One region of the Brevibacillus sp. FSL K6-0770 genome, then DNA from elsewhere that is predicted to be linked to it. Evidence: riboswitches for the same ligand, from Rfam matches in the RefSeq annotation. Region 1 holds a riboswitch; each other region holds the start of a gene.
What was found. A riboswitch is a leader RNA that binds a small molecule or an ion and turns the genes downstream of it on or off. The one in region 1 is predicted to bind lysine.

Region 1 (10,164 bases):
AAGGACAACCCTTCCTTGCGAAAACCGTTTTTCTCCAAAACGCGAATAGAGGCCGTATTGCGAGGCATGACAGCGGCTTGCACGCGGTGCAAACCGGCTTCTTGAAAGGCGAAAGCGAGAGCGAGCCTGACGGCGGCTGTCGTGTAGCCTTTTTGGTTGCAGCTTTGATCCATGAAGTAACCGATGGTTGCGTTTTGCCAGGCGCCGCGTACGACGTTTGACAGGGCAACACGGCCGATCATGTCGTCCGTTTCGCGCAGAAAGACGCCAAAAGCGTAGCCTGTGCCAGCGGCAAAGTCTTTTTCCGCCTGGGCGATTTGTTCCTGTTGGCCCGTGAGCGTCAAAAAGGAAGACGACCGAATCGGTTCAAAAGGTTGCAAAAAAGCATGATTACGCAGCCGAAGCTCAAGAAGCTCGGCTGCGTCGTCCATGCCCAGAGGTCGCAGATAGACCGTTTCTGTATGTAGCGTCATGATATCAATCCTCCCTGGAAAAAGTCGGATCGACATTGTACCATGACTTGATTTAAGTGGAAAGGCTTTTTCTTTTCAGCGGCCTTCTGGTCTTAGCCCAGCAATTCGGAGAAAGAAACGCCAAACGCCTTGCAGGTTTCCACTTCTTTCGCTGTAGGGGACAGCTCGATTTTCAAGCCTTCAAGTGGTGTTTCCGCACCGCGCTCGCTCGCTTTTTTCAAGAGAGTATCTACGGCAGCGCCAACGTGCTCGTAAGCGGAATCGCAGGAACCGAATGCGACTACTTTTTTGCCAGTCAGATCGATGTCGTCCATCTCTTCGTAGAAGTCCAGGCACTCGTCCGGAAGATCGCCGTCGCCCCAAGTGTAAGCGCCGAGCAGGATGCCATCGTAGTCCTCAAGTTCCTTGGCTGTTGCGTCCATCACTTCTTTTATCTCCAGCTCTTTTCCTGTGGATCGAATACCCTCAGCAATCGCTTCAGCAATCTCTTGTGTGTTTCCAGTCATGCTTGCGTAAACCATCAAAATGCGGCTCATAAGGTTGAAACCCTCCAAATAAGATAATGAAAATCATTCTCACAAAAATAAGATAATGAAAATGATTCTCGTTGTCAATGATTTTTTTTCTTTCTATAAAGCTGTTGCCACATGGGAATGATTTTGGTAGAGTTAAATGAAATTATAATATTGGAAGTCTAAATAGAGGTGCGCCGAAGAATAGTACATCTTTTCGTCATCTGCCGGGGGGCGGGAAAAGGAGGAAAGGCTAAAGCGCCGAAGCGGTTGTTGTTCCCCTCGAACAGCAGCGGCTGGGGTGGCTCATGAACAATGAACATCCTGTCACAAAAGACGATTGTCTTCTTGTGGAGCGCTATTTACGATTTGCTTGGGCAGTTTGGAAAGCAATGAGATAGCGAATGCACTCATTGCTTTTTTTAGTCAATTTAAACAAGGCAAGGTTTTGACCAAAAAGGAGGATTTACCTGTGAACATGATGGATGCAAATGAAATTATCGCGTTTATTCAAAAAAGCGAAAAGAAAACACCTGTGAAAGTATACGTGAAAGGCAATCTGGAGGGCATTGACTTCGGTGCCAGCGCAAAAACGTTCATCACTGGCTCTACTGGCGTCGTCTTTGGCGAGTGGAAAGAGATCGAGCCTGTTTTGGCTGCAAACGCCGACAAAATCGAGGACTACGTGGTAGAAAGCGACCGCCGCAATTCCGCGATTCCATTGCTCGATACAAAAGGCATCCAGGCTCGCATCGAGCCGGGCGCGATCATCCGTGACCAGGTTACCATCGGAAACAACGCGGTGATCATGATGGGAGCTTCGATCAATATTGGCGCGGTAATTGGCGAAGGCACGATGATCGACATGAACGTGGTTGTAGGTGGACGCGGTACAATCGGGAAAAATTGCCACATCGGCGCTGGTTCTGTCATTGCAGGCGTTATTGAGCCGCCTTCCGCACAGCCGGTTGTTGTCGAAGACGATGTCGTGATCGGTGCCAATGCGGTTATCCTCGAAGGCGTTCGCGTAGGAAAAGGCGCGGTCGTAGCAGCAGGCGCGGTCGTGATTGAGGATGTGCCGCCATACGTGGTTGTTGCGGGCACACCTGCTCGTGTCATCAAACAAATCGACGACAAAACTCGCTCCAAGACGGAGATCAAGCAGGAGCTACGTCAGCTGTAGGGGAGAGAGCTCACATGGACTGGCGTACGCTCGACGAACAATACATCGTCTCTTCTTATAAACGTTTGCCTATCGCGATCGCCAAAGGGGAAGGAAACTACCTGTACGATACAGCGGGCAACAAGTATTTGGACCTGTTTACGGGCCTGGCAGTCAATGTGCTGGGCCACTCCCACCCGCGGATTGTTCAGGCGCTGCGCGATCAGGGAGAACGTTTCCTGCACATTTCCAACGTATTTTTGAACCAGCCGGCGATCCTGTTGGCCAAGCGGCTGGTCGAGCAGACGATCCCGGGAAAAGTGTTCTTCACCAATTCCGGCGCAGAGGCGACCGAGTCCGCGATCAAAATGATTCACAAATGGACGAAGACCGACGGAGCCGGACGCGAAGGGATCGTCGTCTTGCGCAACAGTTTTCACGGCAGGACGCTGGGCGCCGTTCGGCTGACCAGGCAAGCGCACGTCTATCAAGATTTTCCGCAGCCGGATTTTCCCGTGTACGAGCTTGATCCGGAGGACACAGCCGGATTGCGCGCCATCTGTCGCGAGGCAAAGCCAGCAGCCGTCCTGATGGAGCCTGTTCTTGGCTCCGGGGGTGTCGTGCCTTTGTCTGTAGACTTTTTGCGCGAGGTGGCGACCATTTGCCAAGAGGAAGGCATGCTGTTTGCCATGGATGAAATCCAGACAGGCATGGGACGGACGGGAAAACTGTTTGCCTACGAGCACGCAGGCGTGACGCCAGATTTGATCCTGTTTGCCAAAGGAGTAGGCGGCGGACTTCCGCTCGGTGGCGTCATTGCCGGGACGAAGCTGATGAACCAGTTCAAGCCGGGAGATCACGGCACGACTTTTGCGCCGTCTCCGCTTTCGGCTGCTTTGGGCAATGTCGTGCTGGACGAACTGCTCGATCCCGCATTTGCAGCGAGCGTAGACGAAGTGATTGCCTACCTGTGGGCTGGACTGGAAGCACTGCGTGAGCGCCTCCCGGAACAGCTTCAGGCGCTGCGCGGCAAAGGCATGATGGTGGGAATCCCGCTCAGTGCTGCTCCCGAAGAGGTCAGCCGCTTGCAGCAAGCCATGCTGGATCGGGGAGTTCTCGTGGATGTGACGCAAAAAACGATTGTTCGCTTGCTGCCGCCGCTCACTTTGACCAAGGAAGACGTAGACCGTTTCCTGGAAAGCTTTGCAGCGGAACTGGCTGAGCTTCAAGGGGCAAAAGGGGAGGTGTAAGCGATGACGACATCTTTGTTTACCCAAATTCGCCGCGATCTGCACCAAATTCCCGAGCCGGGCTTTCAAGAGGTAAAAACGCAAAAGTATTTGCTCGATTACCTGGAGAAGCTTCCGCAAGATCGGCTGGAGATCAAGACATGGCGCACCGGGATTTTGGTCAAGGTTGCCGGAACCAATCCGAAGCGGACGATTGCCTGGCGGACTGACATGGACGGCTTGCCGATTGCAGAGGAGACGTCCTATCCGTTTCGCTCGTTGCATGAAGGGTATATGCATGCGTGCGGACACGACATGCACATGGCGATTGCTCTCGGGCTGCTGACGCATTTTGTGCAGCAGCCGATCGCAGATCACCTGCTGTTCCTGTTTCAGCCGGCGGAAGAAGGGCCAGGCGGCGCCCTGCCGATGATGGAGAGCGAAGAGTTTGCGCTCTGGCGGCCCGACTGCATTTTTGCCCTGCATATCGCTCCCGAGTACCCTGTGGGGCATATTGCTACAAAGCCGGGCATTTTGTTTGCGAACACGTCCGAATTGTACATCGATTTGGTCGGAAAAGGCGGACATGCGGCGTTCCCGCACAAAGCAAATGACATGGTAGTTGCCGGGAGCCATCTGGTGACGCAGCTACAGTCCATCATTTCGCGCAACATCGACCCGCTCGATTCCGCTGTCGTGACCATCGGCAAGCTGGAGGGCGGAACCAAGCAAAACATCATCGCCGAGAAGGCGCGGCTGGAAGGGACGATTCGCACGTTCTCGACAGAGTCCATGGCTCTGGTCAAGGAGAGGATTGAATCGCTAGTAAAAGGGATCGAGGCCGGTTTTGACTGTACAGCATCCATTGACTACGGCGTGGGCTACTGCCAGGTGTACAACGAAGAAAAGCTCACGACAGCGTTCATGGACTGGGTGCGCGAGCATGGGGAGGATGTGACGCTGATCGCCTGCAAGGAAGCGATGACCGGAGAAGACTTCGGCTACTTCCTGCAAGAGATTCCCGGCTTTTTGTTCTGGCTGGGCGTTCATACCCCCTACGGCTTGCATCATGCCAAAATCGAGCCGAGCGAGGAAGCGATCGAAGTCGCGATTCGTCTCGTCTCCCGGTATTTTACCTGGCTTTCGCAGCAAGACTAGCGTGCGACGGCAAAAGAAGAGCGGCTGTGCTGGCCGTTCTTTTTTTATCGGCCAATACCAATAGTGTGCGGACGGCCATATGCCCGCATTGTCAAGAGTCCGGAGTGGTTATTCACAAAATGGTGAACAAGTCTTTCTTCCTGTGCGGCCGTTGCTTGTGGATTCTGTGGATATTGTTGAAAAAACTTGTCTTTGCACCACAACTATTTGCCGTTTTTCACGTATAAACTAGAGAGAAGAAATTCCGGAAGAACAAGCGCTGCCGCGCACACATACAGGAGGATTATGACATGAAAAAAGCATGGTTATCGGCCTTGTTGGCGCTGACTGTAGCGGGAGTCGGGACTACCGCTGCTTTGGGAGAAGGTGCGTTGCGCGTATTTGTCGGCTCAGAAACGATTGCGAGTGACATGCCGGCTTCCAAAGCTGATTCGATTGAATCGTTGGTCAATAAGCTTGGCGGATTCGTCGATTACGATCAGAAAACAGGAAAGCTGCAAGTAGTCAAGCCCAATGTAAACATCATTGTCCTGGAAGGGATTCAGCAGACACGCAACAAAACAATCGTGTTCAGCAACCCGATCAAAGGCTACAGTGACAAAAATGTTCCGCGCACCTTCAACGTCTTTGTCGAAGTGGACGAAGCTCCCGTCGCCAAAGACTTGCGTATACAACTGGTTCTGATCGGACCGGATGGCAAAGAAGTAAGCAGAGGAAAAGAGCTGAAGTATTCGACGCAAAACGCGAACAGCTTCTATTTCGCCGAGCCGTTTGTTTCGACCAAGCTGGAGGACTACGGCAATTACAAGGTGCAAGTCCAAATGAAGTCGGAGAAGTTCCCTACGTATGTCGTAGTAGGCGAAAACACTTTTACGGTAGGGCGATAAATTAAATGGCTTGGAAACGTTCCCACTTGGCTTGGTCACATGGTATAATAGACTGAATAAACCAATATACATGTTGAAAGCAAGTACATGAAAGAAAGGAACGATGGGAGCAGATGGAGACAAATCCCCCGCGATCGTCCACGGATGTAGAAGGCCCGAGTATACACATTGCCTGGAAAGATGAGCATTCGATTCAGGCAGAGTGGAGTATGACGAAGGAGTTCGAGCAGGAAGTGGAGAAGAAATTTGCGATACCTTTTGCCGAACTGCCGTTTGTCCTGCGCCTTTTTGACGTGACTGAGCGCAAAGAGATCCGTAACGATGGCACAGACCTTTACACTGATTTTGATATTAATCACCGCTCTTCCGAATGGATTTTGTACGGAGTCACGCAAGGATTGGAATATTGCGTCGATCTCGGCATTCGGATGGTGGATGGAAGGTTCTATTCGCTGTCAAGATCTCAAATGATTTGATCAACGTGCTCGTTTGATTTGGCTGTTTGGATGTGTGATCCAAGGAAGCCGCATAGGAAGTAGTACCCGTTTTCTTATAAGGAAAAAGCCCCGCTGGCCCACGTTTTCGTGTGGCTGGAACGGGGCTTTTATTTTTGCGGCGGATGGCTTATGGCACTTGGCGCTGTTTGTCCAGCAGACGAAGCGCGATAGCGAAGACCGCCCAGGCAGGCAGCGGCTCATCCAGCTTGCCGAGCCATTCCGGCGACGTAATCAAACCTTCGCGCAATGCCCGTTTGCCGAGATCGAGCTTCCAGGGGGGATAAGGGGATGGCTCTTCAGGCGTAAATTGATCGTAGGCGCTCAAATTGTAATTTTGAATCAAACGAATCAGCTTGTCGGCGTACTGCGGATCAGTGGCATACCCGGCTTTTGACAGCGCCTGGGCAGCTTCCTGCGGCGTCTGGGCCATCAGCACTTTTTTGTATGCGGGCTTGAGCAGAAACTGGGCGTGATCGTCGATGGATTGTTGATAGTTGTAGTAAGCTTTGAACTCGGATGGGTGGGACACGGTTTCCCCGTTTACGACTTCCTTGCTGACGGTGGTGACCGATCCGGCGGGGCCTGTGCCTTTGATGCCAAACAAATTGTAGGAGGAGCGGCCTGTCGTCGAATCAACAGGCACTTTTTGCCCCCAGCCTGATTCCAAAATGGCTTGCGCAATCGTGATGGAAGGGAAAATGTGATAATTCAAGTAAGACTGCCTGGCGGAGCCTGCCACCAGCTCGATGAATGCTTGCGGCTCCATACGCTTTTCACCTCTTTCGTCGTCGCTGACCTCTGGCGGTGGGTACTGGCAAATTCGGCTATCTGTACCCATGTTATGCCGGGCGCAGCGAAAAAAGCTCCGCGAGGAAAGCAGCGCACGCATGCAGACGTAAAAAAACAGCAGGTCAGAGCCTGCTGCTTCATGGTTACGGTTTGCGAGGTTGAAAATATTGGACGCGTTTGTTGAACAAATGCAGCTCCGCCTTGTAGTCGCGGGCCAAGTAACGACAGTATTCGTTGGCTTTGTTCATGTCTCCGTTCGTGGCAGCTTCCGGGAGCGAAATCTGGATGTAATGCTTCTCGGTGCCATCTTCGTTGGCGCTGCCAACTCCGACCACGATCGATTTGTACATGCTCGGGTCTTTTCCCTTGAGGAGGAACCACGATTCCTTGCCTTCCGGACGTTCTTCTATGGTGTATGGAAACGCTGCCTCTTGATAGGACCAGCCGAGTTGCTGCCCTGTTTTAGCGGTCATGTCCATATATCGCGTAAACTTGGCTTTCACGTCTTCAATAGTTGCAGATTGGGCGGTAGAGCCATTCACAAAATAGATGTAGGCCGATTGAAGTTTCACGATTGCACCCTCCTAGTACCGGGAATATCTGCGTTTAGTGTAGCATTGCTTCCACTCTTTGGCAATGAGACAGTTGCGAAACGAAAACAATTGCGCGTCTTTTCTGAAAAGTGTAAAATATAAATACTATTTATATAGTCGATAAGTGAACGATAAAGGATCATGGAGGAGTAAGCCCATGCAGGAGGCCTCGATTAGACACGTATTTGAAGCATTGAACACGATGCGCGCCATTGATGTGGTAAACAAGGAAGACTGGGAGCGGGCGGCGAAGGAAGCCGAATTGGATTCCTCCGTGCAGTTAAACATTCTCTGGATCATTTACTGTTATGAAGGAGTGCGTGTCACCCAAATTGCCGATTGGACTTTCTGGCACCCGTCTTCGATCGTCATTCACATCAAAAAGTTGATGGAGAAAGGGATGGTGACGATTGAAAAGTCTGAGCTGGACGGACGGGTCGTCCATGTGTACCCAACCCAGCGAGGCAAAGAAGTTTTGGAAGAAAGCAGAAGAAATGTCCCATCAATTTTCAGATTGACGTATGCCCTGGAGAAAATGGAGGAACGATACAGTACAGCAGTAGTCGAATTGTTCTTCGAATGCCTCTCCTTTGTCGCCCAATCGCTGCACGGAGCGGAGAAGGTGAGATGGATTCAGGAGGGCGAAGATCGCGTGATGAATCCTACTCATCTGATTAGTTAAGGAGCAGAGGGTGGCAAAAAAGCCGATTTTCGTGTATACTGTTAAATACTCCGAATATTTTTGAAATATTTCCGGAGTGAAAACCAAGATGAGGAGGGATTGCTGATGGAGCACTACGAACACTTATACGACGTTTCTGAGAACGCGAATGTCCGTTTTCTCGGATTTGTTTCTGAGGGAACCAGACACGACTTTGGGATTGTATTTACACACAAGTTTTATGGAAAGCCGTTGGTGGTCTGTATGCAAACGGGGCAATCAACCCTTCTCTGTTCAGAGGATGCGGTAAAGCCGGGATATTTGCAAAAAGTTTTCCGACTGGACTCGGAAAGCGAAGCCCAGGCGCTCGCTGAATTTTTCCAACAGTACCTACCGACCATTTCATTTGAAGAGAATCAGTACTAGCAGGCGGGCAGAAGTTTATCTTCTGCCCGTCTTTTTTGCTAGAGCGCCGTGGCTGTCTCGAAAGCAAGCGGAGTACCCTGTTTACGAAGGCGGGCGACCCGGCTTACAATCGGGATAAGGAACAGGAGGCCAGATCGATGAACGTACATAAATGGGCGGCCAGCGAGCCGAGAGGAGCAATCGTGCTGGTGCATGGAACAGGAGAACACCACGGGCGGTATGAGCATGTCGCCGCTTTTTTGAATCAGCAAGGCTGGGATGTGTATGCAGGAGATTTGCCAGGCTGGGGGCGCTCTCCGGGAATCAGGGGGCATATCGACTCGTTTGACGATTATTTGCAAAGGGTGCGGGAGTGGACGGCGTTTGCCCTGCAAGACAGCGCCGGAAAGCGTCCCGTCTTTTTGCTCGGGCACAGCTTGGGCGGATTAATTGCGACTCGCTTCGTGCAGGAAGAGAAGCTCGCTCGTGAGCTGACGGGACTGATCCTGACTTCTCCGTGCCTTGCGCTGAAGCTGGCGGTTCCGGCGTGGAAGGCGCGGGTGGCGAGTCTGCTCGACCGCGTTTGGCCGACGCTTGCCATCGCCAACGGGATCACCCCTGACATGGTTTCGCGGGATGTGGCGGTTCAGGCTGCTTACAAAAGCGATCCACTCAACTATCCAAAGGTCAGTGTACGGTGGTTTCAGGAATTGCACAAAGCGATGAACATGGCTTTTGCGCAAAGCGGACAGCTTGCGGTGCCTGTGCTGGTGCTCCAGGCAGGTGACGACTCTCTCGTCGATGCCGATGCTGTCGAGCGCTTCGCCGAAGGCATACAGGGAAACAAAACGTTTCGGCGTTTGCCAGGCTTGCGCCACGAGGTGCTGAACGAGCCGGAGCGCGAGGATGTACTCCGGCAAATCGGCAACTGGCTGGATGAAATCGCCAAAACGAATATGACATACTAATTAAATTCAATTTGTGTGCAATTACCGTATTGACTCCTAATGGCGTGGCATATTAAGATGAGAGTACGTTGAATTGAAGGATATGTGTTATCACATTTCATGAGGAATCCAATGCGGAGGGGACACAGATGGGAACTATCGTATGTCAGACTTGCGGGACCATCATCGAGCATTTTGAGAGCAACTCAGTGAAAACGCTTTATGCGGCTTGCAACTGCGAGTGCCGACCTGATCAGAGACAGGAAAAAGAATAGGATAAAACGCGCAGGCCACTCAGTTCGGGGCCTGTTTTTTTTGACAACCTTTTCATATTGAAGGATAATGGGGAAGTGTGATAATCGTTGCAAAAGGAGGAATTGTTTCATGAAACGAAAGCCCATGCAAGGACTGATGGCCGCAGCGCTACTGGTCAGCTCCTTGTGGACCGGGACGCCAGCGTTCGCTAACAGTGTCGGAGAGGAAATCAAAATAGACGCTAGTCAACCTGAAATTTCTGAGGATGGTTTCGACATTTCCAAAGATTATGCCGTATGGAAAGTGGAAGGCGAGAAAACACTCACCCTGTACAACCTCAGCAAACAGACAGAATTGAAAATCGGTGATAAAAAGTCCGACAAAACAAGCCCGAGAGTGGACGGGAAATACGTCGTCTGGATCGACTCTCGCAACGGAGGCTCCGATGTATACCTGTACGATATCGCCAAAGACGAAGAGATCCGTTTGACAAAAGACGCTTCGGTAAGCGGTCTGGAAATCACAGGCAAGCAAGTCGCCTGGGCAGACAAGAGCGATGAAGGCACAGACATTTATTTGTACAACATCTCGACAGG
Region 2 (9,690 bases), 2.7 Mb from region 1:
GTCAACGCTCGATTCTGTCGTATCGACAGCGACGCACTTTATTTTGAAACGCTACAAGCACGATGGCATTGAGCTGGAAGATCGTGACGAAGATCGCAGGATGGTGGTTACGCCGTGAGTACACAATTGACAGTCAAAAAAAATCGCTTGTCGTCTACAGTCGCATCTTTGAAGCCATCGGGCATCCGCCGCTTTTTCGATCTGGCGGCATCGATGGAAGGGGTCATCTCGCTCGGGGTTGGGGAGCCGGATTTCGTCACACCTTGGCGCATGCGCGAAGCTTCTATCTCCTCGCTGGAGCGCGGACACACTGCCTATACTTCCAATGCGGGCATGCTCCCGCTGCGCGTCGAGATTCAAAAGTATTTGGAGGAGCGCTTCTCGGTCAGCTATCATCCGGAGACGGAGATTCTCGTAACCGTAGGAGCGAGCGAAGCGATTGATATCGCCTTGCGTGCCATTCTCGATCCGGGTGATGAAGTTCTGGTAGTAGAACCGTGCTACGTCTCCTACGAGCCTGTCATCCGGCTGGCTGGCGGCGTGCCGAAGTTTTTGAAAACGACGATGGAAAACCAATTCAAGCTGACGCCGCAAGAGCTGGAAGCGAATATTTCGGAGCGCACGAAAGCGATCATCTTCTGCTACCCGAACAACCCGACAGGGGGCACGATGACAGCAGAGGAGTGGAAGACGCTTCTGCCGATTATTGAAAAGCACGACCTGCTGGTGATTTCCGACGAGATTTATGCAGAGCTGACGTACGGACGGATGCATGACAGCATCGCGGCTCTGCCGGGAATGAAAGAGCGGACGATCCTGATTTCCGGCTTTTCCAAAGCGTTTGCCATGACAGGCTGGCGGCTCGGCTACGTGTGTGCCACACCTGATCTGCTCGCGGGCATGCTGAAAATTCACCAGTACACGATGCTGTGTGCGCCGACGATGGCCCAGATGGCTGCGCTCGAAGCGTTGCGCCATGGCCGCGCCGATATGGAGCGAATGATCGAGAGCTACCGTCAGCGCCGCAATTACGTAGTCGATGGCTTCCGCCAGATCGGACTTACGTGCCATGAACCGGATGGAGCGTTTTACGCCTTCCCATCTGTGACGGCAACAGGACTTAGCTCCGCCGAGTTTGCCGAAAAGCTGCTCATGGAGGAGAAAGTGGCAGTCGTGCCGGGAGACGTGTTTGGCGAGAGCGGACAAGGCCACATTCGCTGCTCGTATGCGACGTCCATGGAGCAGTTGAAAAAGGCGCTGGATCGGATGGAGCGCCTGATGGGACGATTGCAGTAGGGCTGGCGAGGAAAACAGCAAAGAGGACAGTGCCAGTAGCGCTGTCCTCTTTTTTTATGTTCGGCAGGAGCTTGCTGCTTGTGAGGCAGCAGCATTGCTTTTTCGGATAAATTTATGACGACATGACGATCGTGGCGACGAGCTGTGTGACAAGCGCAGCTACGATCATGGAAATACTGGAGACAGTGCCTGAGATCGGACTGATCTCAAACGCCTTGGACGTCCCTGCGCCGTGCGCACTTGTGCCCAGCAGGACACCGCGCGCGATATCATCGGAAATCCGCAAGTAAGCAATGATGTACGGCCCGATGATGGAACCGAGCACTCCGGTCATCAAGACGAGCACGGCGGTAATCGAAGGAACGCCCCCGATCATTTGCGATACGTTCATGGCGATTGGCGTCGTGATGGAACGCGGCAAAAGGCTGTAGAGCACTTGCTGATCGGTATGCAAAAGCAAAGCGAGCACAGCGGAGGAGATGACGGCCACCGCCGAGCCGGACACGACACTGATCATGATTTGTGCCGCGTGTTTCTTCAATAAAGGATAGTGCTTGTAGAGTGGCACAGCAAAGGCGATAGTCGCAGGCTGGAGCATGTACGCCAGCCATTTTCCCCCTTCGTTGTAATCAGCGTAAGGGATTTGGGCGCACAGCAGCAGGACAACCAGCAGAAGCGGTGTGAACAAGATAGGCGAAAAGAGCATAATCGGTCTATAGCGATAAAGCCGTTTGGCCGTCAAATAAATGACGATAGTCAGCCAAAAGCCAATCAGTCCGGTCATCATGAGCGTGTATGCCCCTTCCGCTTCGAGATGCTTTGGGCGATCAAGCCGCTACAGACCATGACGAACGCAGTGCCGATCACGATAATCAGAACAATTTGCAGCCCTTCATGCAGCATCAGGCTTTGGTACGAGACAATGCCGACAGACGGCGGAATAAAAAACAACAACAGCTCTGCCAAAAGCCATGCGGCTCCGGTTTCAATCCATTCCAGCCGCAAAATTTTGGCCTGGAGCAAGAAAAACACAACAAACATCCCCAGGATGCTGCCGGGGATTTTCCAGCCGAGCGCAGAAACAAGCAGGTTCATCAAAACAGACATGAGAATGAAAAATGCTACTTGCCCCGCGATGATAATCAGTCTTTTCATGATGGTCCTCTCCCTTTGGGAAAAGTGTACATCAGCTTTTTTCATAGGTAAAATGCATATATAGAATGAGTAACATTCATCTTATCTATAGAAGAAACGGAGCGAAGAGCGGATGGACATTCGCCATTTGCAATACTTTTTGGAGGTAGCGCGGCATAGCAGCTTCACCAAGGCGGCAGAGTCGCTGTATATTACCCAGCCGACGATCAGCAAGATGGTGCGCAATCTGGAGGAGGAAATTGGCGTAGAGCTGTTTGAGCGGGTCGGAAAGCGCATCACGTTGACCGATGCGGGATGGGTTTTGTTCTCCCAGGCGGAAGTCATGGTGAAATCGTTCGAGAACATGAAAATCAGGTTGGCAGATTTGATGGAGCTAAAGCGCGGAAAAATTCGCATCGGGCTGCCGCCGATGGTAGGAGCGAGCTTTTTTCCAAAAGTCATCGGGAAGTTTTGCGAGCAGTATCCGGGGATCGAGTTGGAGCTGCTGGAAGTCGGTTCGAAAAAAGTGGAGGCTGATGTCGCATCGGGGATGCTGGACAGCGGTGTCGTTTTGCTGCCGACAGATGAAGCGCTTTTTGAGTCGTACTCGTTCGTCAACGAGCAGATTCGCGTCGTGGTTCACCCGACTCATCCATTGGCCGAGCAGCAGGAGGTATCGCTGATCGAGCTTGCGCAGGAGCGCTTTTTGCTGTTTCACGAAGACTTTTCCTTGCACAACCGGATTATTGACGAGTGCGTGCGAGTCGGCTTTCACCCTGCGGTCATGTACAAAAGCTCCCAGTGGGACTTTCTCTCGGAAATGGTGGCAGCCAATGTCGGGATTACTTTGCTGCCCCAAACGATCTGCCGGGAGCTGGACCCGCGCCGTTTTCACAGTCTTGCGCTGGTCAATCCGACGATCCGATGGCACCTCGGGATGATTTGGCGCAAAAACGCCTATCTCTCGTATGCGACGCGCGAATGGATTCGCTTCACGAAAGAAAGCTTGCCCCATATGAAAAGCAAGGCTTCATCTTCTGAATGAAGCCTTGCTCGTATGGGAGTGGCCGCAGCTGGCTGCGACCGAAAATGGTATGCATGTATATGGTAGAAAAGGCGGCTGGTTGATAGGAGCAGCCTGTTACAACAATGGGAATGGTCGTATAGGAAAAAATGAAATTATTATTTCGTATTGCGAAGTTTTAGAAACCAACAGATTGATTCAAGGCGCTTACAGCCAGATTGTATTGATAAAGAGCGTCGGCAGCTTTGGTTTCGGATTCGAATAATTCTGCTTCTTTGTCGATCAGGTCATTCAAAGAGCCTTTTTTATTGTTGGCGTAATCGTAAAGAGTTTGTTCGTATTGTTTGGCAGCTTCTTCTTTGGCAGCGTTGCTTGCTGTCAGTGCAGCTTTGGCAGCTGCCGCTTTTTCGTAGGAATCGCTGACTTCCAGACTCACTTTTTGTTTGAGGCTTTGCAGCAGCAGCTCTTCTTTGCGCAGGTCGTTGCGCGCGATTCTTCCTTTATATGTGCTTCCCGCGGAGTATTCTGCCGTAAAATCGGCTTTGATTTGGGCGTACTCTCTTTTCGCTTCGGCTTCGATCATGTCAGGGCGTTTTTGGTAGGCCAGAGCAAGAGCTTCTTCCACTGTATTCAGCGGGGCAGAGGTCAGTGCGCTCGTTTGCAGCAACCACTCTTTGTCCTGTTTTTCATTCAGCAAGCTGTTGAGCTTGGCCAATGCTTCCTTGTAGCTGCTTTCCAGAGCGGACAGCTTGTCTTTGGCGTCATTGTCATCGGCCCAGTATTGGCGCTGGATGCTTTTCTTTTGCACCTTGATTTTTTCTTCCAGGGCGCGAACTTCAAAATATGCTTTTTGGACATCGAGGCGCAGAGCGTTTTGCTTGGTGGCAAAGGAAGCTTCACCGACGAGCAAATCTTTTTTCGCTTCAGCTTCATCTCCGTACTTGTCAGAAGCTTCACTCAGCGAATTGACGTCATCCTTTTTGATTGCCGCTGTGTCTCGAAGGGTCAGGAGAGACTCATAGCGAGTGGTTTCGTAATCGAGTCTCGCCAGTTCCAGGTCAACACTGTTTTTCAATGCTTGCTCAACAGCGTGATCGAGAGAGAGGGGAGCTACTGCTGTTTGTTCCACCGCCGCTGCGAGAGGGGCTGCCAGAGCCAGGTGCGAGCTGCCGACAAAAAGAGCAGTGACCAGTGTGGTGCTGTAAAGATGTTTGGACAACCGGGACTTCATTTACAAAGCCTCCTTCATTTCATGAGTAATGAAAACGATAATCATTATCAATTTTCATGAACAGTATATATTTCCAACCTGATGTTCGTCAATACGAAATCGAGAGTTGGAATGATAGAAAACATCATTTATCAATCAAAGAGTTTAAATAATTTACAAATTTTGTGTAAAGGCAGCGTGCAGCAAGAAAGGCATCCAGATAGCGGACGCCTTTCTTGCTATGAGCTTGGTCAAAAGTAAAGAGGAGAGAGCCGCTGATCTATATAAAAGGCAGTCTGGAGCTTGCTGCCTAATTCATCAGATAAAAAGGAGGGAAAATGACGAAAAAATATTACGTGAAGCGAAATATTAGAAACCGATCGATTGATCCAATGTGCTGACAGCAAGGTTGTATTGATAGAGCGATTCAGATGCTTTGGTTTCTGCTGCAAACAGGCTTGCTTCTTTTTCGATCAAGTCTTTCAAGGCTGCTTTTTGACTGGTGTAATCCGACAAAGCTTGCTGGTATTGCTTGGCTGCTTCGTTTTTGGCAAGGACGCTCTCAGCCAATGCTTTTTTCGCCGCGGCGACCTTTTCGAAAGAGTCGGCTACTTCCTGATCGACTTTTTGCTTCAGTCGTTCCAGCACCAGGTCGGACTTGCGCAATTGCTTGACGGCTACTTTGCCTTTATAGGTGCTGATGGGCGTGTAATCTTTCGTGTAGTTAACTTTGACTTCGGCAAAATCTTTCTCGGCGACAGCTTTCATCATGTCAGGCCGCTTTTTATAGGCTTGCGCTTTGGCTTCTTCCAGAGTGGCAACAAGCGGTGCGGACAGCTCGCGGGTTTCCAAGCGCCAGGACTTGTCCTTTTTTTCGTTCAGCAGATCGTTGAGTTTGGCCAATGCCTGCTTGTAGCTGGTTTCCAGAGCGGACAGCTTTTCTTTCGCTTCGTCGTTCTCTGACCAGTATTGGCGTTGGATGCTTTGCTTTTGCAGCTTGATCTTTTCTTCCAGAGAAGAGACTTCAAAATACGCTTTTTGCACTTGCAACTGCAAATTGTTTTTTGAGGTTTTCAAAGTGACTTCGCTAAGCGCCAGGTCTTTTCTCGCTTTGGCAGCGTCTTCGTATTTTTTCTTGGCATCATCGAGCGTATTGACGTTTTCGAGCTGGATGGCCGCTTTTTCTCGCAGCGTATAGAGCGTTTCATATTCCGTAACATCGTAATCTATTTGCAGCAGCTCAAGATCGATGCTGGTTTTCAATGCCTGTTCGATCGCACCGTGAAGAGACAGAGGAGCGGTCTGGGTTTGTTCTGCGGCTGCAACGACTGCAGGAGCGGCCATAGCCAAATGAGTATTGCCTGCAAGAAGCGCGGCAACCAGTGTAGTGCTGTAGAGATGCTTCGATAACCTGGACTTCATTATGGGGCCTCCTTGGGAATAGGAAAAGAGTTTGTCGATAACGATTCTCATTATCAAATTTTCATGAACAGTATATATTTCCAGTCTACATTCGTCAATATGTAAGCATAAGAAAGTTGATCGGAAAAATAAAATGAAACAAAGAAAAAGCTCCCTCGACGTGAGGGAGCCTGCAATGACTTGTTTGGCAAAGCTATTTATTTTTCGTCCATGCTGAAATCTACTTTATGGAGCGGAACAAGCTTGCTCTTTTTCGTATACTTGTAGACAAGCCAGACGATCAAAAACAGCGGCAAGCCAACATAGGAGACGAACACGCCGTTCCAGTCAATCTCGCCGCCGATAAACGCCGAGTAGTTTTGGCCGACAATGACGACGCAGCAAATGATAAAGGCGAAAATCGGGCCAAACGGGAACAGCTTCGCCCGGTATGGCAGCTCACGCAGGTCGCGGCCTTGTGCCAGGTACGCTTTGCGGAAGCGGTAATGGCTGATGGCAATGCCGAGCCAAGCGATAAACCCGGACATGCCGGATGCGTTCAGAAGCCATACGTACACCTCGCCATCTCCAAACAGGGAAGACAGAAACGCCAGCGCACCGATGGCAGCCGTCATGATCAAGGAATTGATCGGGACGCCGTTGCGAGTGACTTTGGCAAACCATTTTGGCGCTTTTCCTTCCTTCGCCAGCACCCACAGCATGCGGGTGGATGCGTACATGCCGGAGTTGCCGGCAGACAGCACGGAGGTGAGGATGACCGCATTCATCACAGAGGCGGCGAAGGCAAAGCCGGCTTTTTCAAAGACGATCGTGAACGGGCTGATGGCAATATCGGTAATATCACCGCTGATCAGATTCGGATTGTCGTAAGGAACGAGCAACCCGATAATCAGGATTGCGAAAATGTAGAAGAGCAAGATGCGCCAAAAAATCTGGCGGATCGCTTTCGGGATATTGCGCGCAGGGTCTTCGCTCTCACCAGCGGCCACCCCTACAAGCTCGGTTCCCTGGAACGAGAACCCGGCAATCATGAAGACGCCGAGAAGCGCCATGAAGCCGCCATTGAACGGTGCATCGCCTTTGGTGAAGTTTTGGAAACCGACTGCTTCGCCACCCATAATGCCGAAGATCATCAAAATACCAATGATGATAAAGACGACGACGGTGACTACTTTAATCAAGGCAAACCAGTATTCGGATTCGCCGTAGCCTTTGACAGACAACAGATTAAGAGCAAACATAAGGACGAGGAACAAGGCACTCCACAAAATGGCGGGAGTATCCGGGAACCAGTATTTCATAATGAGAGCTGCGGCTGACAGTTCGACCGCAATCGTAATTGCCCAGTTGTACCAGTAATTCCAGCCAAGCGCGAAGCCGAGTGACGGGTCGACGAATCTGGTGGCGTAGGTGGAAAAGGAGCCGGATACAGGCATGAAGGCGGCCATTTCCCCAAGACTGGTCATCAAAAAGTAAACCATGATACTGATAGCGATGTAGGCGACCAAAGCGCCCCCTGGTCCGGCTTCGTGAATCGAGCCTCCACTCGCCAGGAACAAGCCCGTACCGATGGAGCCGCCGATGGCGATCATCGTCAGGTGGCGGGCTTTCAAACCACGTTGCAGTTGATTCTGTGACATAAGATGCTTGCACGACCTTTCGAAGATTTTGAGAAGGTCGGTCGGAAACGAAAAAACCGCCAATAGCCAAAAACGGCATAGGGCGGTATCATCCAATCCCCACCAAGCCTTCACTGAAGATAGCACACCACGCTTGCCCGGCAAGCAAACGTGACAGTTCTGTCCCTTTCGGGTACAGCCCCAGCCCACGCGCACAGAGATGCGATATGAGCTTCGGCGGCTTTTCCCTTTCCTGGAGTCATAGATTTCTTCTGAATCTCGTACAGGATGACATAAAAGCCGCGACCTCTACCCTCACCGTGAAAGATGAGGATAACATGTATGAAGTTGATTTATTTATCAACTATATAAGATTGATCGTTATTAATCAATGAAAAAAGTTATGCTGCAAAATATTGCTAGAGTGGGAGCAAGGGCTACAAAAATGACCTGCGCGCAGGCCAAGAGCCTTGCAGCTTGCGGATTTGCACGATTTGTCCCGTATGAAAAGCGTCGTGCAAAATGATGCTCATCACGCTTTGCCCGATGGAGATGGTGGGCAGCGGCTGATCGAATGCATCGTCGGAAAGGGAGCGGAGCTTTTCATGAATGCCGCGATGTACTTCTTCCATGCGCTGCACCGCCGCTTGCCAAGCTGCTTCGTCGTCTGGCGCTCCGGATGGTTGGAAGGTGTCATCGTTCGTCTCAGCCGTACCAGGAAAATCCGTACCGGATAGACGGTGCAGCAAACGCTCTTTGAAATAGAGCAGATGACTGAGATTTTCCCAGATCGTGTTCGCTGCCTCTCCTTCGGGACGCCAGCTGGCTTGGGCCACGGTCACGCCATCCAGGGCGTGCTTGAGCGGTGGATACCAATCTTCTTTGTCATACGTGCACTCCCATTCATGAACAAGCAATTCCATCCGATTCATGTGTTTCCTCCTCGTCTGTCAAACAGATTGGTGAAGCGCTATAATGGTAATAAGAAGAAGTTTGTAACGTTCAAAATGAATTTTGGTGGTTACAAGATGATCTTACCATATGTTGGTGTTACCTACAAGAAGCGAAAATAGATGGGGGAAGAGAAGTGTGCAATGGCTATGCATCGATTTTTTAAACAGCGATTGGCGTGACTGGCGCGGGACAGGCCGCAAGGAAAATCGCCTGGCAAAGCGGGAATGGCAGGAATGGTTTTTGCAAGAGCACCAATTGCAGGCACCGCTGCCGCTTGACGAGGAAACCGTCGCTGTTCTTGTGCAATTTCGCGAGTATATGCGAATGCTTTTGGAAAAGGTGGTCAGCGGGGAGGCATTGCTGCAAGAGGAGTTGGAGCAGCTGAACGAGACGCTGGCAAAAGCTCCGTTTTACGTTCGCGTCGTGCCTGGTGAAGAGGAAGCAACTTATGCGCAGGAATGGCATAGCGCGATTGAAGGATGGCCACTGGTCATGGCGCGGATCGCCGGGTCTTTTGCCACGCTGTTGCTTCCGTCCCATCTGGAGCGGATCAAGATTTGCGACAACGAGGACTGCTGCTGGGTGTTCTACGATGAAAGCCGGAACCGGGTGCGGCGCTGGTGCGACGATAAAATGTGCGGCAATCTGATGAAGGTACGCCGTTTTCGGGAGCGGCAAAAGGAGAAAAAATGAGCGAAGGAAAAGGGGCAGAGAAACAGACTGCGCCTTTTTTCATGTCTGGGCAAAAGAGCAGGGAGAAGCCCACGATCTGCTGTCGCTGCCATCGTTGTAGCAAACGTTTTACGGCATGGGAAGCGTCATGCTTTCAGTATGTGTAGCCCGCGAATCCGCAAATGCAAATGACGTACATGGAAAGGAAAATGGAGGCATAATAAGAAGCAGGTAACAAGGGACCGGAAGCGAGGTGGCGGGATGAGTCGCAAACGGAAAATATGGCGCAGGGCACTGGTTTTGCTTTTGCTTGTAGGAGCGTGTACGGCGATCTGGTATTTGCGTCCTTACCAGCACGA
Region 3 (10,164 bases), 2.1 Mb from region 1:
TGGTGATGCTTCCGAGGTGAAGAAGCTGCTGGACCGGCTCTATCCTTTGCGCAAATGCCGCAACATGCCCAAACAGGTTTGCTTGTACTACCATTTGGGCCAATGTCTTGCTCCCTGTGTGTACGAGGTTTCGGCAGAGGAAAACCAGCGACTGGTTGACGAGATTAGCCGATTCCTCGACGGCGGTCATGATCAGATGAAGCAGAGCCTGACCGAGAAAATGCTACAGGCGGCAGAAGCGATGGAGTTCGAGCGGGCCAAGGAACTGCGGGATCAGATCAAGAGCATTGAAGCGGTGATGGAAAAGCAGAAGATCACGTTTACCGACACGGTAGACCGCGACATTATCGGCTTTGCGGTAGAAAAGGGCTGGATGTGCATTCAAATTTTTTACATGCGCCAGGGCAAAATGATCGAGCGGCAGACGACCTCTTTTCCATACTATGGCGGCGAAAGCGAAGACTTCATGTCGTACGTCACCCAGTTTTACTACGACAAGCAAAACGCGCTGCCAAAAGAAATTTTGCTGCCGGAGGAAAGCGAGCCGGAGCTGCTTAGCGAATGGCTCGGGGTCAAAGTATTGACACCGAAGCGGAGCAAAAAGCGCGAGCTGGTCGAGATGGCCTGTGAAAACGCGCGCATTGCCCTCCAGGAGAAGTTCGCGCTGATGTCCAAAGATGATGCGAGGACGATTCAGGCTGTGCACAATTTGGGGCACGTGCTGGGGATTGGCGTTCCCCATCGGATCGAGGCGTTCGACAACTCCAACATTCAAGGAACAGAGCCGGTGTCTGCGATGATCGTGTTTACAGACGGTCGTCCGGACAAAAAGGAGTACCGCAAGTTCAAGATCAAGACGGTCGAAGGCCCCGACGATTACGGCTCCATGCGCGAAGTTGTCCGCAGACGCTATTCGCGGTTGTTGAAGGAAAACCAGCCGTTGCCGGACTTGATCGTCATTGACGGAGGCAAGGGCCAAATCAGCGCTGCCATGGACGTCCTGGAGAACGAATTGGGGCTGTATATTCCGGTCTGCGGCTTGGCGAAGGATGAAAAGCACAAAACGGCGCAGCTGATGTACGGCGATCCGCCAGAACCCGTGAATCTGAAGCGGGACAGCTATGAGTTTTATTTGCTGCAACGCATTCAGGACGAGGTTCACCGTTTTGCGATCACGTTCCACAGACAGTCACGGACGAAAACGATGCTCTCCTCCCAACTGGATGAAATTCCGGGCATCGGCGAGAAGCGGCGCAAGCTGTTGTTTACCCATTTTGGCTCGCTGAAAAAAATGCGCGAAGCGACTGTGGAGGATTTCCGGCAGCTTGGGATCGGCGACAAGCTGGCCCGAGAGATCATCACTCATTTGCGCAAGCTGGAATCGTAACGGTTTTGCAAAAAGCGATTGAACCGCTCGGATTCCCATGATATAATGCGTTTCAAACAGAATAGTTAGCCTCACTTCCATTTATGGAGTGAGGTAGAGGCGCGAAAACCATGAGTACCACCTTGAGATCGGGTATCTGTGAAGGGAACGGGAAAGGGGGATTCGCCGAAGTGTGGAGAAAAACCCGTTTGTCTCCATGCTGGGTCTGCATTGAACAAGTGCAGGACTGTCATCTGGCTCTTGACCGGCGCCAGATGGAGAGCTATCTCACGGTGTGTCGATGTGAGCGGTGACAGGGATTTGCCTTGTCATGTGCTGCCATGGACCGCGTGTAATTGGGAGGGAGGAACCGGTATGTCGAAACAGTAGGCAGCGGCAGGTACTTATTCCTTGTCGGTGCCTTTTTTATACAGACTTTTTCCAGTAAAAATAGAGAGATTCATAAAACGGCAGCAAAAGATACATTCTACAATCATTGGATATGAGAAAAGGGAGAGAAGCCGCATGGGGTTGATCGTGCAGAAATACGGAGGCACCTCTGTAGGGACCATTGAGCGAATTTTACGAGTTGCAGATCGAATTGCCAGTTACAAAGAAGAAGGGCACGATGTGGTGGTCGTCGTATCTGCGATGGGCAAATCTACAGACGTATTGGTAGATATGGCCAAACAGATCAGCGCCTACCCGTCCGAGCGAGAGCTGGATATGTTGCTGACCACGGGGGAGCAAGTATCTATCGCCTTGCTTGCAATGGCCTTGCACACGAAAGGCTACGATGCGATTTCTTTGACAGGCTGGCAGGCTGGAATCACGACGGAAGCGATTCATGGCCGGGCGCGAATCAAACAAATTGATTCTGAGCGCATCCAGGCAGAAATAAGCCGCGGACGTGTTGTGATCGTAGCAGGTTTTCAAGGTCTCAGCGACGAAGGAGAAATTACGACGCTCGGCCGGGGTGGTTCGGATACATCGGCAGTTACGCTGGCCGCCAGCTTGAATGCAGACAAATGCGAGATTTTCACGGATGTGTCCGGTGTGTACACAGCCGATCCGCGGATGGTGCCAGCGGCAAGCAAGCTGGACATGATCTCGTACGACGAGATGCTTGAACTCGCGAATCTCGGAGCGGGAGTTCTTCACCCGCGTTCGGTGGAGGCCGCGAAGAAATACAAAGTACGGCTGGTCGTCCGCTCCAGCTTTACTGCCGAAGAAGGTACGTACGTTGAGGAGGTTGCCAACATGGAAACAGGAAGAGTAGTAAGTGGAGTCGCGCATGACGAGGATGTAGCAAAAGTCACGGTTGTCGGTATGCCTGCGAAGGTTGGGACTCTTTCCCGCCTGTTCAATACGCTGGCGGACAATCAGGTGAACGTCGACATCATTATTCAAAGCTCCTATGACGCAGCAGTGACGAATATTTCCTTCACGGTTGCTGCGGATGACTTGAAAAAGGCATTGGACACGTTGGAAAACCACAAAGCAGAGCTTGGCTTCGAAAAAGTCGATTACGAGCAAAACCTGACCAAAGTGTCCATCGTAGGCTCCGGCATGGTCAACAATCCGGGAGTGGCTGCCGAGATGTTCCGCGTTTTGGCAGAAAAAGAAATTTCTATTAAAATGGTTTCAACTTCAGACATCAAAGTTTCTTGCGTCATTCCTGCCGGGCAGACTGAGCTTGCTGTCCGCAGCCTGCACTCGGCATACGGACTCGATGTGGAAGAGACAGCAGTGGTGCACGGAATCTAGGCAGCGAATGCTCCCTCGCCTGTAGGCAGAGGGGGCATCTTTTTGACCTGACAAGACACGCCAGTCCTGACAATTATTGCGCTGCCAATGGTTGGCATGAAGGATCACTTTGGAGTATGGGCGCGTATCATGATCGTAGAACTACTCTCGACCTCTAGCCGGGCAAAGGTGTCTTTTCCTTTCCATTGCTCAATGCTGCCAGCAATGATGCCTGCTTCGAGCGACAGGGAGCGGCTGAGGCGTTCCGGTGTTTGGTAGTTGTGGATCGTATGGGTGAGTTTGTAGACGATGGTTTCGGCAGACTCTTCCAAAAGATCAAGCTGTCCCAATCCGAGGCGAATAAAAGGCATAATCGGACCTGTGGAAGACTGGATGGGGATTTTTCGCCCGAGGTCTTTTCCCAGCCAGTACAAAATTGGACTCTCGCTGTCTCCGAGCAGGCTGTTCGTCAATGTCTCGCGTAGCAGATGGTAGCCGAGGTAGGGCATGTTCATTCTTTCCGCTACGGGAATCGTTTGCGGCGGCAACAGTGCTGCCAGCTGATCGGTTTGGTTCATGGCGCTTCCCTCCTGTTTGTAAGAGAGTATGAGAGAAGCCCGGACTCTATGACCGATTCATAGAAAAAATAGTGAAATTGAACAAAGTTATTCTATCAATGTATTTAGTCTATTGATTGTCTTGACGCTCTCTGTCGACAAGAGTACAATTGGATTTGGTCAAAGTTTTGCCCAACTTTTTTTCGTATTTTGACACATTCCGACAAAGTTAGGCGTGAGAGGTTCTAACGGCTTTTTGGCATGTCTAATAGGGTAGGCAATGGGTTAGGATATGGGAGAAAGGTCCATAAAAGAGCGCTACATACACTGAAAGGGGGACCATTGTATGGCGAAAGGCCATAGCTTTCTCAGTCACAAGCTGCACTCACTTCTTGGTTTGTTTCCGATCGGGCTCTTCCTGCTGTTTCACTTGACAGCCAACTATCAAGCGACCCACGGAGCAGAAGCGTTCAACCAGACTGTTGGTCTGATTGAAAAAGTTCCACTTCTCTTGATCGTTGAATTCGTTTTCATCTACATCCCGATCCTGTTCCACGCTATTTACGGTCTCTACATCGCATTCCAGGCAAAACAAAACGTGGGGAACTTCAGTTACTTCAGAAACCAAATGTTTCTGTGGCAACGCCTGACAGGAGTCATTACCCTCATTTTCATTGTTTGGCATGTGTGGTCGACACGTATCCCGAAAGCGATGGGTGTAACCGTAAATTTTGACATGATGGCTGACATTCTTAGCAGCCCAGCAATGATCGTATTCTACACAATTGGGATTATCAGTACGGTTTTCCACTTCTCCAACGGAATCTGGTCGTTCCTGGTTCACTGGGGAATTACAGTTGGACCACGTTCCCAACGAATTGCAACATACTTCACTATGGTCGTATTCGTAGTTGTAACCTTCATCGGATTGCGTGCGATGTCGGCTTTCATTCTGTAGGGATAGGGGGACTCAATCATGGCAAAAGGTAAACTGATCATTGTCGGTGGTGGTTTGGCCGGCTTGATGGCTACCATCAAAGCAGCAGAAAAAGGCGTTCCCGTCCAGCTGTTCTCCCTGGTTCCGGTAAAACGTTCCCACTCTGTATGTGCACAGGGCGGTATCAACGGCGCGGTAAATACCAAAGGGGAAGGCGACTCCACTTGGGAGCACTTTGACGATACAGTATACGGCGGAGACTTCTTGGCAAACCAACCGCCTGTAAAAGCAATGTGTGATGCAGCACCTGGAATTATTTACATGCTTGACCGTATGGGCGTTATGTTCAACCGTACAGCAGAAGGTCTTCTGGACTTCCGTCGTTTTGGAGGAACCAAGCACCACCGTACTGCGTTTGCAGGCGCGACTACCGGTCAACAATTGCTGTACGCTTTGGACGAGCAAGTACGCCGTTATGAAGCAGAAGGTCTTGTAACCAAGTACGAATATTGGGATTTCCTCGGAGCCGTTTTGGACGATACAGGAACCTGTCGCGGGATTACCGCGCAAAATATGCGTTCCGGTGAAATTCAATCCTTCCGTGCAGATGCTGTCATTCTGGCAACAGGCGGACCTGGTATCATCTTTGGTAAATCGACCAACTCGATCATCAACACGGGTACAGCAGCGTCTGCGGCTTACCAGCAAGGCGTTATCTACTCCAATGGTGAGATGATCCAGATTCACCCGACAGCGATTCCTGGCGACGACAAACTGCGTCTGATGTCTGAATCTGCGCGCGGTGAAGGCGGACGTGTATGGACATACAGAGACGGTAAACCTTGGTACTTCCTGGAGGATAAATATCCTGCATACGGAAACCTGGTGCCGCGCGATATCGCGACTCGCGAAATCTTCTCTGTCTGCGTAGACATGAAACTGGGTGTCAACGGCGAGAACATGGTATACCTCGACCTGTCCCACAAAGATCCAAAAGAGCTGGATGTAAAACTGGGCGGTATTATCGAGATTTACGAAAAATTCGTTGGGGATGACCCACGCAAAGTACCAATGAAGATTTTCCCTGCGGTTCACTACTCCATGGGCGGTATGTGGGTAGATTACAACCAGATGACCAACATTCCTGGTCTGTTTGCAGCGGGTGAGTGCGATTACTCCCAGCACGGCGCAAACCGTTTGGGTGCAAACTCCCTGTTGTCCGCGATCTACGGCGGTATGGTTGCCGGTCCGAAAGCTATCGAGTACATCAAAGGCTTGAACCAATCTTCGGACGACCTGTCTTCTACTCTCTTTGACAGCTACACAAGCAAAGAGCAGGCGAAATACGACGGCATCTTGAAAATGGACGGAACAGAAAATGCTTACCTGATCCACAAAGAGCTTGGCGAGTGGATGACAGACAACGTAACGGTAGTTCGCTACAACGACCGTCTGGAAAAAACAGATGCCAAGATTCAAGAGTTGATGGAGCGTTACAAAAAAATCAACATCAACGATACAAACAAATGGAGCAACTCCGGTGCTTCCTTTACCCGTCACCTGTGGAACATGCTGGTTCTCTCCCGCGCGATCACAATCGGTGCGCTCATGCGTAACGAAAGCCGCGGTGCTCACTACAAACCAGACTTCCCAGAGCGTGATGACGAGAACTTCATGAAGACAACCATGGCGAAGTACAACCCGGAAACAACTGCGCCAGAGATTTACTATGAAGACATCGATGTTTCGTTGATTGCACCACGGAAACGTGACTATACGTCTGACAAGAAGCACTAAAAGAGGAGGAAACTGATCATGGCAGAAAAATTGATTCACCTGATTATTACCCGCCAAGATAGCCCTGACAGCACTCCATACAAGGAAGAGTTCAGAATCCCGTACCGCCCTGGTATGAACGTCATTAGTGCACTGATGGAGATTCAACGCAATCCGGTCAATGCACAAGGCCAGAAAACCGCTCCGGTAAACTGGGAATCGAACTGCTTGGAAGAAGTATGTGGTGCGTGCTCGATGGTGATCAACGGTAGACCACGCCAAGCTTGCTCGGCGCTGGTAGACAAATTGGAGCAGCCGATTCGTCTGGAACCAATGAGCACATTCCCTGTACAACGTGACTTGTCGATTGACCGCAGCCGCATGTTCGATGCGCTGAAACGCGTAAAAGCGTGGGTTCCAATCGATGGTACGCACGATCTGGGACCAGGTCCACGCATGCCGGAAGTTGAGCGCCAATGGGCGTACGAGCTGTCCAAATGCATGACGTGCGGTGTTTGCCTGGAGGCTTGCCCGAACGTGAACTCGAAAGCCGAGTTCATTGGACCGTTCGCAATCTCGCAAGTTCGTCTGTTCAACCAGCATCCAACTGGTATGATGAACAAGCATGAGCGTCTGGAAGCACTGATGGAGGATGGCGGTATCGGCGATTGCGGTAACTCGCAAAACTGCGTGCAAGCTTGTCCAAAAGGCATCCCGCTCACCACTTCGATCGCTCACATGAACAAAGAAACAGTCAAACATGCTGTGAAGAAGTTCTTCTTCTCCTAAGCTGTTGTCAAAAGAAAAGGCGTGCGCCGGTTACCCGGAATGCACGCCTTTTTGTCTTGCTTCCTGGACAGCCGCAACTGCCAGTTTTTCAAACATGTACACGAACTGCTCCCATTCCTCATCCGTGAAATGAGCAAACAGTTGCTTCAACGCCTCCAGCCGATTTTGCTTGGCTTTGGTCAAAATGCTTTTTCCGTGATCCAAAAGACTGATGTACACGACGCGCCGATCTTCCTCATCGCGGTCGCGGCTTACGTACCCGTGCTTGTCCAGGCGATCAATCATGGCAGTGATTGCGCTTGGTTTGACATTCATGGAATCGGCCAATTCTCCGACGGTGCATCTTTGGCGTTGCTCCAATTGATGGAGAATATAAAACTGCGGTCCGGTCAAACCTGCCACAGGCTCGGCCAACTGTGACCCAAGTGTGCGCATAATCGTGCGGAATGCCTCTTGCAGGCGATCTATTGACTCAGGGGAGGGGGAAGACATGCTGAATTTCAGCTCCTTACAGCATAGTAGCAATATAGTAACGAGGAAGTTTCGTACAGGAAATATTTAACGTAATTAAATATAGGCCGAATCACCTGATTTGTCAACCTTACGGCAAAAGACGAGAATACCCGAGCGGTTCCCAGTGAAAACTGATACATAATGGGTGTACTTCCAACAAGGGGGCAAACGATGAAAAAACAGGTGATCAGCTTAGGGTTAGCGTTGGTTTTGCTTCCCGTAACAACCGTGAATCAGACGCAGGCAGACGTGTTCGCTTCTGGCGACTCCGCTGTTCTGCCGCGTGTGGTCATGCAGGATTTGGCGGAAATGAAGCAGCCATTACATACAAGTCATTCAGCAGAGACGGCAGGGAGCGGACAGCGGGCAAGCAGCGCCAATGAGTGGCAGCGCTCGGAGTCGGTTCCACTGGGCGAACAAGCTGTGCAAGCGCAAGTGTCCACCCTGGAGATGATCGAGGCTGGCCGTGCCTGGCAGGAAGCAGGCGTCAAAGGGGAAGGGATGCTCGTCTCCGTCATCGATACAGGAGTGAACCCGCGCCATCCTGACTTGCCAGCGCCGCACGACAAGCGGTTGGCGGTGCAAAAGTCCGGTTCGGCCCAAAAGGTGATTCCAGGCTTCAACTGGGCGGACCGCAACCAGACGACGGAAGATGTCGCCGAATCCCAACACGGCATCCACGTGGCCGGGATCATCGCCGCCAACGGGAAAATCAAAGGAGTTGCACCGGAAGCGCAAATCATGAGCCAGAAAGTCTTTTCCAACTATCAGGGGGAAGTGCCCGGCCTCAGTGAGTCCATCCTGTTTGCGATCAACGACTCGATCACGAAAAAAGCGGACGTCATCAACCTCAGTCTCGGCTCCTCTGCCGGATACGTGGATGAGTCAAACGTCGAGCAGATGGCCGTGAAAAAAGCCGTCGACAATGGCGTGATCGTCGTGGCTGCTGCGGGGAATGACTCTTATTTTGGCAGTGACAAAGTTCGGGCGCAAAACCCGGACGTGGCGATGATCGGTTCTCCCGGGCTCAGTCCGGACGCGTTTTCCGTTGCTTCTGTCAACGCGACGACACTTGCGGGCAACAGCTTTTCCGTCCAGGGTGTATCAGGGCTGGAACGAGTCGTATACTTGCCGGGGCACGTGGAGAGCGGGGCCGCGCTCAATCCGGTCGTGTCTCTCCTGAAGCCGTATCCGCTCGTCTACATGGGCAAAGGCAAAAAAGAAGACTACAACGTCTCGGTCAAGGAAAAAATCGTGCTGCTGGAGCGCGGCGACATTTCTTTTGACGAAAAGCTGCGCCTGGCGAAAGCGGCGGGTGCTGTCGGCGCGATCATTTACAACAATGAATCAGGGCCGCTGATTATAAGCGCGGAGCATTTGAAGCAAATTCCTGCCGTCGCTGTGCTCAAGCAGATGGGGGAGCAGCTGGCGCAGGCAGTGAAAAAAGGCAAAAAAGTAACGGTCACCTTCAATGGCGAATACGCGCAAAATCCGATGCCGTACCCGGATGGCGGAACGATTTCCGGCTTCTCCTCCTGGGGACCGACTCCCGATCTGCAATTCAAGCCGGAGATTGCGGCACCGGGCGGAGGCATTTTGTCGCTTGTGCGCGATTCGGAGTACGCCGTGAAAAGCGGAACCTCGATGGCGACGCCGCACGTGGCGGGCGGGATGGCGCTGCTCAAGCAAGCGTATCAAAAGCAAGGGCGCAACCTGCAAGGACGAGCTTTGGTGGAAACGTTGAAAGCAGCGGCGATGAACACGGCCGAGCCGGTGCTCGATCCGCGAGGGAGCGTGGCTGCATCTGACAAGGCCAAGGTGAAAAAGGTTCCGTACAGCCCGCGCGTGCAAGGAGCGGGCTTGATGCAAATCGCCAAGGCGATCCAGACCCCGGCGGTAGTCGTAGACGCGAAAGGAAAAGCAGGCGTCTCGCTCGGAGAGATCGGTCAGACGACGACATTTTCGCTGTTTGTCGATAACAAGTTTGGGAAAAAGCCGCTGACGTATCAGATTCAAGATGAGTACGGCGTCATGACCGATTTGCGCAAGGATGGCCTGAATATGCTTACGGAAACCGCTCTGGAAGGGGCACAGCTGCGTTTTTCCGCACAAAAGGTAACCGTGGAGCCAGGGAAGCGAGCAGAGGTCAAAGTGACGCTGGCGATTCCTCAGACAGCAGCGCGCAACCAGTTTGCGGAAGGGTTCATCGCCTTTTTGCCGGAGGAGAAAGCGTTGCCTGTCTTGCGCGTGCCGTATTTCGGCTTTTTCGGGGACTGGGATGAACCGCGGATCATGGATCAGCCCGTGTGGGAGGCTGGCAGCCAGGAAAAGCGCACGGGCGTCAAAACAACCTGGTTCCACGATAAACGCAATGACAAATGGCGTTACCGCGATTATTTGGGCGTGACGGGTGCCAAAGATGACGGCACGGCACAGATTGATCCGAACCAGATTGCGTTTTCGCCAAACGGAGATGGACA

Region 2: another riboswitch for lysine. It lies ahead of NST23_RS05665 (amino acid permease); the one in region 1 lies ahead of dapD (2,3,4,5-tetrahydropyridine-2,6-dicarboxylate N-acetyltransferase).
Region 3: another riboswitch for lysine. It lies ahead of NST23_RS08445 (aspartate kinase); the one in region 1 lies ahead of dapD (2,3,4,5-tetrahydropyridine-2,6-dicarboxylate N-acetyltransferase).

What each region holds. Positions count from the first base shown of each region.
Region 1 is NZ_JBBOBQ010000001.1:3,809,721-3,819,884, reverse strand. Features, by position in the region: gene NST23_RS17960 (GNAT family N-acetyltransferase) at 1-473, opposite strand, end outside; gene NST23_RS17955 (flavodoxin) at 566-1,009, opposite strand; lysine riboswitch at 1,165-1,354, shown strand; gene dapD (2,3,4,5-tetrahydropyridine-2,6-dicarboxylate N-acetyltransferase) at 1,458-2,168, shown strand; gene NST23_RS17945 (aspartate aminotransferase family protein) at 2,183-3,397, shown strand; gene NST23_RS17940 (N-acetyldiaminopimelate deacetylase) at 3,401-4,534, shown strand; gene NST23_RS17935 (hypothetical protein) at 4,825-5,421, shown strand; gene NST23_RS17930 (DUF4912 domain-containing protein) at 5,535-5,897, shown strand; gene NST23_RS17925 (glycoside hydrolase family 73 protein) at 6,046-6,684, opposite strand; gene NST23_RS17920 (DUF1885 family protein) at 6,851-7,279, opposite strand; gene NST23_RS17915 (MarR family winged helix-turn-helix transcriptional regulator) at 7,458-7,982, shown strand; gene NST23_RS17910 (DUF3055 domain-containing protein) at 8,088-8,387, shown strand; gene NST23_RS17905 (alpha/beta hydrolase) at 8,525-9,334, shown strand; gene NST23_RS17900 (GapA-binding peptide SR1P) at 9,463-9,588, shown strand; gene NST23_RS17895 (hypothetical protein) at 9,698-10,164, shown strand, end outside.
Region 2 is NZ_JBBOBQ010000001.1:1,100,582-1,110,271, forward strand. Features, by position in the region: gene NST23_RS05630 (Lrp/AsnC family transcriptional regulator) at 1-118, shown strand, start outside; gene NST23_RS05635 (aminotransferase) at 115-1,296, shown strand; gene NST23_RS05640 (LrgB family protein) at 1,409-2,083, opposite strand; gene NST23_RS05645 (CidA/LrgA family protein) at 2,080-2,451, opposite strand; gene cidR (cidABC operon transcriptional activator CidR) at 2,564-3,475, shown strand; gene NST23_RS05655 (TolC family protein) at 3,633-4,685, opposite strand; gene NST23_RS05660 (TolC family protein) at 5,034-6,086, opposite strand; gene NST23_RS05665 (amino acid permease) at 6,284-7,726, opposite strand; lysine riboswitch at 7,839-8,025, opposite strand; gene NST23_RS05670 (DinB family protein) at 8,143-8,637, opposite strand; gene NST23_RS05675 (CGNR zinc finger domain-containing protein) at 8,795-9,352, shown strand; gene NST23_RS05680 (alpha/beta fold hydrolase) at 9,593-9,690, shown strand, end outside.
Region 3 is NZ_JBBOBQ010000001.1:1,718,851-1,729,014, forward strand. Features, by position in the region: gene uvrC (excinuclease ABC subunit UvrC) at 1-1,387, shown strand, start outside; lysine riboswitch at 1,474-1,660, shown strand; gene NST23_RS08445 (aspartate kinase) at 1,892-3,133, shown strand; gene NST23_RS08450 (DUF2507 domain-containing protein) at 3,238-3,690, opposite strand; gene NST23_RS08455 (succinate dehydrogenase cytochrome b558 subunit) at 4,016-4,627, shown strand; gene sdhA (succinate dehydrogenase flavoprotein subunit) at 4,646-6,403, shown strand; gene sdhB (succinate dehydrogenase iron-sulfur subunit) at 6,422-7,171, shown strand; gene NST23_RS08470 (MarR family winged helix-turn-helix transcriptional regulator) at 7,202-7,663, opposite strand; gene NST23_RS08475 (S8 family serine peptidase) at 7,856-10,164, shown strand, end outside.